One region of the Cellvibrio sp. BR genome, then DNA from elsewhere that is predicted to be linked to it. Evidence: predicted binding sites of a transcription regulator. Region 1 holds the regulator's gene; each other region holds the start of a gene.
What was found. The regulator sigma-54, encoded in region 1, starts transcription at its own class of promoters, with help from an activator protein. The targets are predictions, from matches to a motif close to TGGCACANNNNTTGCNNT.

Region 1 (4,484 bases):
TCACTCATTATCAATGCCGACTCAATCATCATCCACACCAACAATGAAGGTGGCGTGGAAAAAATGATCGCCACTGGCAGCCCTGCGAAATTCCAGCAACAGCCGGAAGCAGAACAAGGGGTAGTCACCGCATCCGCCAAACAAATTACCTACACCCCCAACAACGAGCATTTACTACTCATTGAAGATGCTTCCGTTGAGCAAAATGGTGCCGTCATGAGTGGCCCACATATCGATTACGATCTGGTCAAAGAAGTGATGAAGGCAGAAGGCAACAACACTGGCGAAGGACAACGAATAGAGATAGTCATTCCCCCTAAATCCGCGAAACCAGAAGACCTACAGGCCCCCTCATCCACAGCCAATAGCAACTGATTCCTATGCCTAGTTTGCACGCGCGACACCTCGCCAAGAGCTACAAAAAACGTAAAGTGGTTATCGATGTCTCTATCACAGTAGAGAGCGGCCATATTGTTGGGCTCCTGGGCCCTAATGGCGCCGGAAAAACCACCTGCTTTTATATGATCGCCGGTTTAGTACCGGCAGATAATGGCAACGTATTAATTGATGATCGCGATATCACCCAACTGCCAATTCATGGACGCGCACGTGCCGGTATTGGTTATTTGCCACAAGAAGCATCCATTTTCCGCAAACTTACCGTCGCCGATAATATTATGGCGATCCTTGAGACTCGCAAAGACCTGAATCGGGAAGCACGCGCAGAGAAACTGGAAGCACTGCTGAACGAATTTCACATCACCCATATTCGTGACAGCCTTGGCATGGCACTCTCAGGTGGTGAGCGGCGCCGGGTAGAAATCGCCCGCGCACTGGCGACGGACCCTAAATTTATCCTGCTCGATGAACCCTTTGCGGGTGTTGACCCGATTTCGGTTAACGACATCAAAGAAATAGTCCGTCACCTCAAAGATCGCGGGATTGGCGTTCTTATTACCGACCATAATGTACGAGAGACCTTGGACATCTGCGAGACTGCCTATATCGTAAGCGAAGGACACATTATTGCCGAAGGTGATGCCGATACAGTGTTGAGTAACAGCAAAGTCCGCGAAGTCTATCTGGGCGAACACTTTCGCCTGTGAGTTCAACAAACGCTTTAACCACCCGACAAACAACTTGACAAGTAATATTATTTGGCTACTAGGCATAAAGCTTGCTTAAGTATGTTGCTTGAAGCGCAAACCCTGACTAAACTCCACCTAACAGATGTTTTCCATCCCGCGTTAAATAAGGGTTTGTTGCTACAACAATGAAACAATCTCTCCAGCTTAAACTCGGCCAACAGCTGACAATGACTCCCCAACTGCAACAGGCGATACGTCTTTTGCAGCTCTCCACGCTGGATCTTCAACAGGAAATCCAGGAAGCGCTCGAATCCAATCCCATGCTGGAAGTTGAGGAAGGTTTTGACTCAGCAACTACCGGCAGCGATTACGAAGGCAGCGCGGACGATAAGATTGATTACACCCGCCAGCAGGAAATTGCTGCAGAATCCGGCACCGACAATAGCGCCGACTTCAATGCCAGCGACAATTTCTCGTCATCAACCGCTGATAACTTCAACGAACCAGGCTACGGCGAATCTGAAAGTTTTGGCGAGGGTGAAAGCTTTAGCGATGGGGAATCCTTTGGTGATAGCGATGTCTATGGTGAAGGCGATAGTTTCAGCGCCGACAGCGGTGACTGGAGCGACTCGATTCCCAGCGATTTACCGGTAGATACCAGCTGGGACGATGTTTACCAAACTTCATCAACCGGCAGCTCCAGCAACTACGATAATGAAGACAATGATTTTGAAAGCCGTCGCGCTGTTACCGACTCACTCTATGATCATTTGATGTGGCAACTCAATTTAACGCCCATGTCAGATCGCGACCGGGTGTTGGCGATGGCAATTATCGACGCGGTTGAACCCAGCGGCATGCTGTCTATTACCATTGAAGAAATATTCGAAGGAATGCGTGGCGATTTTGAAGAGCTGGAACTGGATGAAGTTGTTGCAGTTCAACACCGGCTGCAGCAGTTTGATCCCTGCGGTGTGTGCAGCCAAAACTTATCTGAATGTTTATTGGTGCAGTTACAACAGTTTGACCCCAAAACACCCTTTTTGGATTCGGCAAAATTAATCGCCAAACTTTACTTGCCTATATTGGGTAGTCGCGACTACCGTCAGTTAATGCGCCGCACCAAACTGAAAGAGGCCGAGTTGAGCCAGGCCATCACCCTGATCCAAAGCCTAAACCCTCGCCCAGGCGATATTATTGCCAGTGGTGACACGGAATATGTAGTACCGGATGTGTTCGTTGAAAAGCGCGATGGCCGCTGGATTGTTGAATTAAACCCGGAAATTGCACCGCGCCTGCGTATCAATTCCAATTATGCCTCCATGGTAAAGCGCGCGGACTCGAGCAGCGACAACACATTTCTCAAGGATAATTTGCAAGAAGCCCGCTGGTTCCTGAAAAGTTTACAGAGCCGCAATGAGACTCTGCTTAAAGTAGCCAGTTGTATTGTGGAAAAACAACGCGGGTTTCTCGATTACGGCCCCGAGGCTATGAAGCCGCTGGTGCTGCACGATATTGCTGAAATTGTTGAGATGCATGAATCCACTATTTCGCGGGTAACCACGCAGAAATATATGCACACACCGCAGGGTATCTTCGAACTGAAATACTTTTTCTCCAGCCATGTTAGTACCGATAGCGGCGGCGAGTGCTCTTCAACAGCGATTCGCGCAATTATTAAAAAGTTGGTGAGTGCGGAAAACCCCAAAAAACCGTTGAGCGACAGCAAAATCACCGACCTGCTCGCGGAACAGGGAATTCAGGTAGCGCGTCGTACCATTGCAAAATATCGCGAGTCGCTGAATATTCCACCCTCTAATGAGCGCAAAACCATTTAATTATCATTAATCGGTTATAAATACGAAATTCGGAAGAAAATCACGGACGAGCTGTTAGGTTGTGCTGATCACAACCATTTTGTTTCTATCGAGAGGAAGTATCTATGCAAATAAACATCAGTGGTCATCATTTGGAAGTTACCGATTCGCTGAAAGACTATGTCAGCAGCAAAATTGAGCGCCTGAGCCACCACCACGATCGCATTACCAGTACTCACGTCATCCTCTCCGTCGATAAGTTGATTCAAAAAGCAGAAGCAACCATCCATGTCAGCGGCAAAGATTTGTTTGCGGATGCCACTCACGAAGATCTGTACGCAGCAATTGATTCATTGGCCGATAAGCTGGATCGCCAATTAATTAAGCACAAAGAAAAGATGCGCAGTCATCGCTAACCCACCCTGGAGGCAGCGAGATCATCTCCGCTCACTGCCTCAACAATTGAGAGATTCCTGGTAATCACCTCCTACCATGCAAATTCAAAATCTTATTAGCCCCGGCCGAACCTTGTGTGCCGTTGAAGGCGGCAGCAAAAAACGTGCTCTGGAACTACTGGCCAACGCCATCGCACAGGATGTTCCTGGCATTGATGCCGATGAGTTATTTCGCCGTTTGATTGGTCGCGAGCGACTTGGCTCAACCGGTATAGGGCACGGCATTGCCATTCCGCATTGCAGGGTTGAAAACTGCAGCGGCACAATCGGTGCACTCCTGACATTGGCTGACCCGATTGACTTTGATGCCATAGATTCCCAGCCTGTGGACATTCTCTTCGCCATGTTAGTGCCCGAAGATGCTCATGATGAGCACCTACAAACACTGGCCGCTCTGGCTGGGGCGCTGAATAATGCTGACTATCGCCAGCGTTTGCGTGCTGCCGATAGCGATGCCGCACTTTATCAGGTCGCTATAGCGCCTTAGCAGGTCAATACCATGCACCTCGTGATTGTAAGCGGGCTTTCAGGCTCAGGAAAAAGTACCGCCCTGCATGTCCTTGAAGATGTGGGCTTTAACTGCATCGACAATCTACCAGTCAGCCTGCTACCCGCGCTGGTTGCACAAATACAAATTCATAAAGATGACCAACAGCGTTTTGCAATCGGCATTGATGTGCGCAACGCCTGGCAGGATCTGAATATATTCCCGCAGATGATAAGTACGCTGAAAGAAGCGCACCTGCCATTTCAAACCCTGTTTCTGGATTCTCAACCCGCCGTACTTATCCAACGTTTTAGCGAAACCAGGCGCAAGCATCCGCTGTCGGATAAACACACCAGCCTTGAGGAATCCATCGCCGCAGAGCAGCAGCTGCTTGAACCTATTCGCGATTGTGCCGATCAGGTCATAGATACCAGTCATTTAAATTTGCACGAATTGCGCGACTTGGTAAAAGAACGTGTTGTAGGCCGCAGCGAATCGACGATGGCGATTTTGTTTGAATCCTTTGGCTTCAAACATGGTATTCCGGTAAACGCCGATCTGGTATTTGACGCACGCTGCCTTCCCAACCCCCACTGGAAACCTAACCTGCGCCCGCTTACTGGCAAAGATCAGGATG
Region 2 (4,484 bases), on a different contig from region 1:
TACATTGCCGTTACCATCACCAAAAATTTGCACTTCTACGTGACGGGCGTTATCCACGAAGCGTTCGAGGAATACTCCGCTATCGCTAAAAAAGTTTTGCCCCAAGCGTTTTACGCTTTCATAGGCGGCGACTAATTCAGCTTCGTTATTGCAGCGCGTTAAACCGATACCACCACCACCGGCGGTGCTTTTTAACATCACCGGATAACCAAGTTGTGCAGCAGATGCAACCGCTTCGTCAATCGAGTCCAATAAACCGGTTCCGGGAGTGAGAGGTACACCGGCTTTTTCAGCAATTTCACGCGAGGTGTGCTTCAAACCAAATTCGCGAATTTGTGCGGGAGTAGGGCCGCAAAATGCAATGCCTTCGGCTTCGCACTGCTCACAAAATTTTGCATTCTCAGAGAGAAAACCATAACCGGGAATAATCGCCTGGGCACCGCTTGCTTTAGCGGCAGCGAGAATTAAATCGGATTTTAAATAACTTTCTGCCGCCGTATTACCACCAAGGCATATCGCTTTATCGCAGGCAGTGACGTGCGCGGAGTTGCGGTCTGCATCGGAATAAACAGCAACCGATTCGATGCCCATTTTTTTCAGCGTTTTGGCAATGCGTACCGCGATTTCTCCACGGTTAGCGATAAGTACGGTCTTCAACATGATTCTTCTCCGGCGTTAATTCTGTTTTTTATTTCTGCAGCGACTTGATATAAGCCCGCCATCCACCCAAATGCGTAATATCCGTTGCGCCATTTACGGCGGCGCCTTCACAAATGAAACCTTTTACTTCACGGCCATCGTGCAAACTCAATGTGCCTATACCGAGTGGTGCGGGAATCAGTGCAACAAAACTGCCGAAGTGCTGTAGCGGTACATCCCACAGCTCCACAATAATTTCTGCACCGGTTGATTCAGTGCGAATTAATCCAGGTTTGGGCGGTGTGGTATTGGGCAGCGCGAATAAACGGTAATTGCTGGCGGTGTAAGTGCTTTCAACAAACAGTGCTTTGCGTTCTTGCAATTGCACATTGAGTGGCATGCCGGTGAGGTGCGCGCCCACAACGGCGAGGCGCACATAACCAGCAGGTGGATTGGTGTTTGTTTGTGGTGCAGGTGTTGGTTGTTGTGTCGCGCCGAGTTTTAAATTCACACTGCTGTGCCATTTTTTTCCGAAAGCGGCGAGGGCGGCGTCTTGCCATGCAGGTGCAATTAAGGTGAGGCCAAAGGGCAAACCATCGGCACGCAGCGTTGCAGGTAATGCGAGAGCAGAACAGTCAGCGAGATTCACAAAATTGGTGTAGGTACCAAGTTGGCTGTTAACCGTTACTGGGTCAGCCGCTACCTCATTGAGTGTTGGGTGGCGTGGCGATGTTGGCACTAGCAGCGCATCCACACCGTTCATTAAATTTTGAATTTCACGTGCAAGGTCAGCGCGTTGATATTCAGCGCGGTACGCTTCGGTTGCAGAAAAATTCACCGCTTTTTCAATAATGCCACGCACCACATCATTCATATCGGCGGCGTGGTCTTGCATAAAATCCTTAATCGCGGCGTGACGCTCAGCAACCCAGGGGCCGCCATACAATAATTGCGCGAGGTTGAACATGGGCGTGAAATCGATGGTGATTAATTCCGCACCCAGCGCTGAAATATTTTCCAGTGTTTCCAGCCACGCCGCTTCGGCGTGCGTATCGCCAAACCAATTGGGTGATGCGGGAATACCAAAACGCGGTTTGGCGGAAAAATAAATGGGTGTGCTGTGGTTAATGCGCGAATAACCATCGGTTGCGTCAAACCCTTCCATCACCTTGGCAACAGTTTCTGCATCGTCCACGGTGAGTGAAAAAATCGAAACGCAATCTAAACTGCGACAGGCGGGCACAACACCGCTGGTACTGAAGCGCCCTTTGGTTGGTTTTAAGCCCACGATATTGTTAAAGCCCGCTGGCACACGGCCGGAGCCTGCGGTATCGGTGCCCAAACTAAAAGGTACTAATCCGCGCGCAACAGTAGTGGCTGAGCCGGAGCTGGAACCGCCGGACACATAATCTGCATTAAATGAATTAGGTACGGCGCCATAAGGTGAGCGCGTGCCTACCAAACCCGTCGCAAATTGATCCAGATTGGTTTTGCCCAGCACAATCGCCCCCGCTTGTTTCAAGCGTGCAACAGAGGTGGCATCGGCTTCGGCGATATAGGTAAACGCCGGGCAGGCTGCGGTGGTGGGCATGCCCGCAACATCAATATTGTCTTTAACCGCGAAGGGGATACCGTAGAGCGGGAGGCTGGTTGCATCATCAAGACTCGCCAGCGCATTAAGCTGTGCCTCAATCTCTGCGGCCGAAACAATGTAAATCCAGGCAGCGTCATCGGCTTTGAGTTGTGCACGAAGGTTCAGCAGCGCATCGCGCGCCTGCAAACCTTCGCTGCGATAGGCGTTGAGCCATTCAGTAATTGTCCAGCCAGTGGTCTCGTTATTTTGCAACAGCGTCATTATGGTTCCTGCGTTCAAATCTGAAATACAATCTTGGATACAAGATTGCTTTTCAGTTGGTTTTGCAGAAACTGTGCCAGCCTAAAATCGGCGTCCTAAATTTACTATTTAAAAATAATAAAAGTCTTTTTATTCAATTGGTTATGAATTTTATAAGGGGATGGAATGGGGCGCTTTGAGGCGGTTTTTACGAAGGGTTTTATGCGCTTAAGTTGTGCGTGGGATTTTTGTTGGGGGGCTAAATTGGTGCGATTTAGCCTTCTTTCTATATCTCAAATTTTATAAATATTGAGATATCAAGCTGACTAAACTATAGTTTATCTCAATATTGTTGGTTTTTGAGATGAATTGAGATGATTAAGCGTCCTCCAGTCAAAGCCGAGCTAGCGAACCCATGGGCAAGCCTCTCTTCTGACCAGTTGCCTCCGTACATTCCTTTTGCTGCTCCTGTTGATGCGCGAGGGCGGTATTTACCTTACGATGAATTTCGTCATCGTGTACCAAAAGATCTATCTGTTGATATTGCTTGGTTTTTTACCAAAGAAGCGCGCGCCCATGCAAAACAGTCATTATTCGGTCAGGTCGACCCTAAGCGCAAGGGCACCTATATAACCACTAATTTAATGCAGAAGACTGCGACAATCGTCGATCAGTCCACTACTAGCGCCGCATTAGAGTGGGCTAACAAAAAAGTAGGCGAAGGGCTGAATATCGCTTACATGCTAGAGGATCTGATTGAAGACGAGGCGATAAGTAGCAGCCAGCTAGAAGGCGCGGCTACAACGACCTTGGTTGCGAAAGAGATGATCAAGCGTAAGCGTGAGCCGCGCAGCATGGATGAGCGCATGATTATTGGCAATTTTAAAATGATGCATTTTGTATGGGATAAACGACTGCTTCCGCTCACGGCTGATTTAATAAAAGAGCTTCATGCAATTGGCGTTGGCGGTATAGATGACGGGAAATACACACCGGGAATTTTTCGCCTGACGGATAATGTGGTTGTCGAGGATAGTGATGGAAATATAGTTCATCAGCCGCCACCAGCTACTGGGCTTGATGAGCGCTTGCAGTCATTATGTAATTGGGTGAATACAGATCATGACGATATCGAAAGTCAAAGCTATATTCATTCCTTGGTAAAAGCGATTTGCATCCATTTTGCAATAGGATACGAACATCCATTTAATGACGGTAATGGCAGGGTTGCGCGGGCATTGTTTTACTGGTTTATGTTTAAAAAAGATTATGGTGCCTTCCGCTATATATCGATTAGTAATCTATTAAAAGAAGCGGCTACACAATACGGGAAATCCTATTTGTATACCGAAACGGATGAGATGGATATGACCTATTTCATTGATTATCAATGTTCGGTGATTATGCGTGCGGTTGCTGCGTTCAAAAATCACTGCCAAAAAACCGTTGAAAGTATTGAGTCATTTGATACATGGTTATTTAACAGCGGTGTTTATGGAAAACTCAGTGGGAAACAGAGAATTGTTTTTCAAGTTGCAAAAAGCAGCCCGAATACCATTTTTACAGCACGATATGTAGAAGAAAAATTACACTGCTCTTACAACACCGCCGCCACTGTTTTAAATGGTTTGGTCGAACTAAATCTTTTTGATAAACACAAAGACGGCAAAGAGTGGATCTATTCATTGCGTGATAAACAAGAAATCCAAAAAAACTGGATATCTTAAAAACTGTTAGGGATTTCTGTATGACCATGAACTGGAACCAATTGCTCTGCGCAGATCGCTTGGGGCAGCGTATTGCCAAACACGAGGAGGGGCGTTCGCCCTTTCACTCGGATCACGACAAAATTATTTTCTCCGGTGCTTTTCGTCGCCTTGCGCGCAAAACGCAGGTGCACCCTATGGCGACGAACGATCATGTGCATAACCGCATGACACACAGTTTGGAAGTGGCTTGTGTCGGGCGTACGCTGGGTATTCGTGTGGGGCAGGCGTTAAAAGATAAAGGC
Region 3 (4,484 bases), on a different contig from region 1:
GTTGGTTGTATATCATGAGGGAGTCCAAAAGCGGCGCACTGGTGCGCTAAAAAACGTGACTCCACTTTAACGAAAAACAGGCTAAAAATCTGAATCTATTTCGCCAAAGTGGAGTGCAGCATTAATTAAATCGGACAATCAAATCCAGCTGTTTGTGTGACAGTTTATCCATCTCACTATTGAGTCCATCGGCGATGCTCACTTCCTGTTGGGTCTGGTCTGAAATGTGCGCAATCGTTTGGGTATTGCGTTCGATCTCCAGTGCCATGGAAGATTGTTCCTCGGCAGCAGTCGCAATTTGATGCGACATTTGGTCGATGGTGTTCACCGAATGTGAAATAGAATCCAGCGCCGCGCGCACGTTGTTCATTTCAAGCACACTGCGATCCGCCAGATTCAAACAGTTTTTCATATTCACGCTGGCATCTTCAGTCGCTTTGCCAAGGTTGCCGATAATCTGCTGAATATCGCCGGTGGATTCCTGGGTGCGCTGTGCCAGCGACCGCACTTCATCGGCCACTACCGCAAAACCGCGCCCCTGTTCACCGGCACGGGCCGCTTCAATGGCCGCATTCAGGGCGAGCAGGTTGGTCTGTTCGGCGATGCCGCGAATCACATCCACTACGCTGGCAATTTTGCTGCTGTCCTCACTTAGTTTGTTTAAGACATTGCCGAGATTGCCCACTGTTTTTGATAAATCATCAATCGCCAGGCGCGCACCCTCAATCACCTTATTGCCTTTTTCCACTTCACCAATGGCGGTGCCTGTGGCGATAGAAGTTTGGTTGGCGCCGCTCGCCACTTCCTGTACCGCTTGCGCCATCTGCTGCATGGCGGTGGCAACACCTGCCGTTTCACGTTGTTGCGCGGTCATGCCTTCATAGGTTTTGCTGGCGTGATGGTGCGCTGCTCCCGCTTTGTGTTGAAGCTCTTTCGCGGATTCCGCAAAGCGGCCAAGAGCCGTGCGCAGGCGCGATTTAATGGCGTGCTGTGCCAATTCAATTTCACCCATGGCATCGCAGCGGCCGGTGTAAATATAGGCGGCAAAAGGGTCGTTAATGGTAGCGCGCGCCTCTTGCAGTGCCTGGGCAATGCGCCCCTGTTGCATCACTTGCGCGGTTCCACCCACAACAGCGGCCACAATCAAGCTGACAATAGCGTTGGTGGTTGATAAGGAGCCCAGCAGGCCGCTGGTGATGAGTAACAGAATCCAGCTGACAAGAGTGATTGCCACGCTGTTGCCATAAAGACTCCAGTATTTTTCAGCAGCAGAGTAGGGGGCCTTGCCTTGATTGATACGTGCATAAACGGCTTCAGCGCGTTTGATCAAGTGGGGTTCGGCTTTGGCCCGCACCGACTCGTAACCATAAATTTGGCCATTTTGGCGCAGCGGGGTGATGTAGGCATCCACCCAATAGTGGTCGCCATTTTTACAGCGATTTTTCACTATGCCCATCCAGGGTTTGCCGGCTTTTAGCGTTTCCCAGAGCATGGCAAACGCGGCGGGTGGCATTTGTGGATGACGCAAAATATTATGGGGCTGATTGATAAGTTCGTCGTGGCTGTAGCCAGAAATACGACAGAAGGTGTCGTTACAAAATTCGATATCGCCGCGCAGGTTGGACGAGGAAACTATTTCATCCTTATTGGAAAGGTGTACTTCTCTGCCGGTGGTGTGGCCATTGTTGCGCATGTGTAGATCCTGAGTTACGCCGATGAAAATCCCGAAATGTGATTTAATTCAAATAAATACAATCGGTCATTCAAGCCTAGTTCAAAAATAACGAATCTCTAGTGCGAATATGTTTCGCATTCGTTGCTGTAGTTTTAAATGTTGTTATCAGGCGGCGTAGGCGCGTCCGTTGGCTCTACTGGTTTGCGGGCGATGCTGTTGTAGGGCGCCGAGTTCCAGGCTGGTATTGAATTGTTGCTCGCGCAGAAATCGCCCCAGCGCCGTGCGCTTGTCCTCCTCCAGGTCGATAAACTCAATGCTGATCTGGGTGTGGCGATAAGGGCTGCGGCCCATACGGAAAGCGCAAATCCGGGCACGGCAGCGAATTTGTAACTCTTCACTCAGGTTGACTTCACACAGCGGCATCACCGCCCCATGGCGCAGGTAAGGCAAGAGGTTGCCCGCTACCATCAGGCGCATACCACCCACGGAAATGTCTTGCAGGGTGCCAAAGCTGGGTTCCTGGCCGATTGGGCGAATTTTTACCGACAAAGGTGATTGATGGCCAATGGTGTAGCGCGGAAAGCGGCGGCGCGGTTGATAGTAGGCAAAATTGGGTAATTCGATAGCGATACCCGAGGTGCCATAGCTGGAGCCTAGCGCCACAATCGGCGCGCGAATCACCAGTTCTTCCGTGTTGCGATGGTGGCGAATACACAGCTCGTCGCCCGCATCCAATATCAGTTGTTGCGGAAACAGGTCATCCAGCCAGAGCAGGCCGCGCTCCAGGTCGATGGCCATAATCATGCTTTGGTAGCTGCGGCTAGTGCCGGTAATTTTTACTTCCAGCAACTGCCGTTGTTTTTTGAGTTCCCACAATGCTTGATATTCGTCCGGCACTGGCGTGCTGGTTGCGGCTTCACTCTGAACACTGTCGGCAGCGCCTTTGAGTTGACCTTTTTTAAATAATTTATCGAGAAACGACATTCGAAACCCCTCGCGGCAACAAGTCACCCCTGGTTTTGACAGCCGAGGGTGTTTATCTGCCTAGAGCAAGCGCTGTGCCACTCGCTTGGAGGCCAGTCGTGGCGCGGGGTGCTTTTATGGTTGACGACAAAATAATCAATTGATACCGGCAAAGCTTTGCCTCCGGGCGGTCATTGATTTCAACTTGCGGGTAAAATCCGTACAATGCGCGCCGCTGCCCGGCGCGAGCCGAGCCCTGTCTTAACGCCCTGTTTTTAATGCCCCATGAGTGCTGAGTCCATGAAAGAGTTACACGAACGCAAAGATCGTCTGGAATTTAACAAGCTGCAAAAGCGCCTGCGCCGTTTGACCGGCTCGGCCATTGTTGACTACAGCATGATTGAAGACGGCGATAAGGTGATGGTGTGCCTCTCCGGCGGTAAGGACTCTTACACCATGCTCGATATCTTATTGAGCCTGCAAAAAACCGCGCCCATTTCGTTTGAAATAGTGGCGGTGAATATGGACCAAAAGCAGCCCGGTTTCCCCGAGCATATCCTGCCGCAGTATTTGGCAGAGCTGGGTGTGCCTTATCACATCATCGAGCGCGACACCTACAGCATCGTAAAAGAAGTCGTGCCCGAAGGTAAAACCACCTGCGGTCTTTGCTCCCGTTTGCGCCGCGGTACGCTGTATGGTTTTGCCGATGAAATCGGTGCGACCAAAATCGCTTTGGGCCATCATCGCGACGATATTATCGAAACCCTGTTTTTGAATATGTTCTTTGGCGGCAAGTTAAAAGCCATGCCACCCAAGCTGCTTTCGGACGATAAGCGCAACATCGTCATTCGCCCCTTGGCCTATTGTTCGGAAGAGGATATTGCGCATTTTGCGGAGTTGAAGGGCTTCCCGATTATTCCCTGCAACCTCTGCGGGTCGCAGGAAAACCTGCAGCGTCAGGTGGTTAAAGACATGCTGGTGCAGTGGGAGCGTCAATTCCCCGGCCGCACCGAAACCATTTTTACCGCCATCCGCAATGTACAGCCCTCGCAGCTGGCTGATTTGAACCTGTTTGATTTCATCAATCTGGAAACCAACAAGCACACTGCCGAGGAAGATGACGACAGCTGCGCCATTAGCGCTCCTGGTCGCATAGAAGATGCAGTGCAATACGTGGATGTGTTGGATATTCGCTAGGTCAGCAGAATAAGGTCGTCTGGATTAGGCGACCTGACGGTGTAAATAAGGTGTGATCAACTTGTTATAGGACTGGATAAACCCGTCGGTATTTCTTACGGCACCGGTGCCATTATCAAAATGCGCAGCCCAAAGTTGGGCGAGGGTCGGCAGGTCGGGGAAGTTATTGCAGTCGATATGGGCGCGGCGGTAGATCATCCATGCTATGCCAGTGCTGTAACTCAGGTTGGTAACCAATTCGCGTTCGGGGTCGAGTAAAAACTGCTGCTGGCTTGCTAAACCGCGCTGGCGCGAGGCGAGGTCGGGAAACTGGATGAGATAGCGGTCCCACAACTCGCGGTGTTTATTTCTGGTTATTCGATAGAGCCCCAGCCCTTGATATTGCTCGCTGTAACAGTGCAGCCCCAGTTGTGATTCCTGAGCTGCCGTAGCCAGCAGTAACTGCTCGGCGAAGGGGGAATAATCGCCCAAGGCTTCCAGGCAGGGTTTGATAATCCATTGCTGTAAATCACTGGCACATATGCCCATAACTACCTCGTTACGCCCTATTTTGTCATCACTACGCGCGGCAAAACTGCGCTGATCACAACTTGGCGTCAAAAAACTACTACATTCTAATTGAAGCATAAGTCGAGCCACTTTGCCTGCT

Region 2: the regulator sigma-54 is predicted to act here: its motif matches at 2,556-2,573, upstream of atzF (allophanate hydrolase).
Region 3: the regulator sigma-54 is predicted to act here: its motif matches at 2,722-2,739, upstream of O59_RS05580 (flagellar brake protein).

What each region holds. Positions count from the first base shown of each region.
Region 1 is NZ_JH668202.1:502,373-506,856, forward strand. It holds gene lptA (lipopolysaccharide transport periplasmic protein LptA) at 1-375, shown strand, start outside; gene lptB (LPS export ABC transporter ATP-binding protein) at 381-1,106, shown strand; gene O59_RS12505 (RNA polymerase factor sigma-54) at 1,274-2,926, shown strand; gene hpf (ribosome hibernation-promoting factor, HPF/YfiA family) at 3,031-3,321, shown strand; gene ptsN (PTS IIA-like nitrogen regulatory protein PtsN) at 3,398-3,847, shown strand; gene rapZ (RNase adapter RapZ) at 3,860-4,484, shown strand, end outside.
Region 2 is NZ_JH668203.1:500,869-505,352, reverse strand. It holds gene uca (urea carboxylase) at 1-660, opposite strand, end outside; gene atzF (allophanate hydrolase) at 689-2,494, opposite strand; gene O59_RS15345 (Fic family protein) at 2,848-4,200, shown strand; gene O59_RS15340 (deoxyguanosinetriphosphate triphosphohydrolase) at 4,221-4,484, shown strand, end outside.
Region 3 is NZ_JH668201.1:78,967-83,450, forward strand. It holds gene bioA (adenosylmethionine--8-amino-7-oxononanoate transaminase) at 1-16, opposite strand, end outside; gene O59_RS05575 (PAS domain-containing methyl-accepting chemotaxis protein) at 122-1,693, opposite strand; gene O59_RS05580 (flagellar brake protein) at 1,841-2,659, opposite strand; gene ttcA (tRNA 2-thiocytidine(32) synthetase TtcA) at 2,939-3,835, shown strand; gene O59_RS21810 (hypothetical protein) at 3,860-4,462, opposite strand.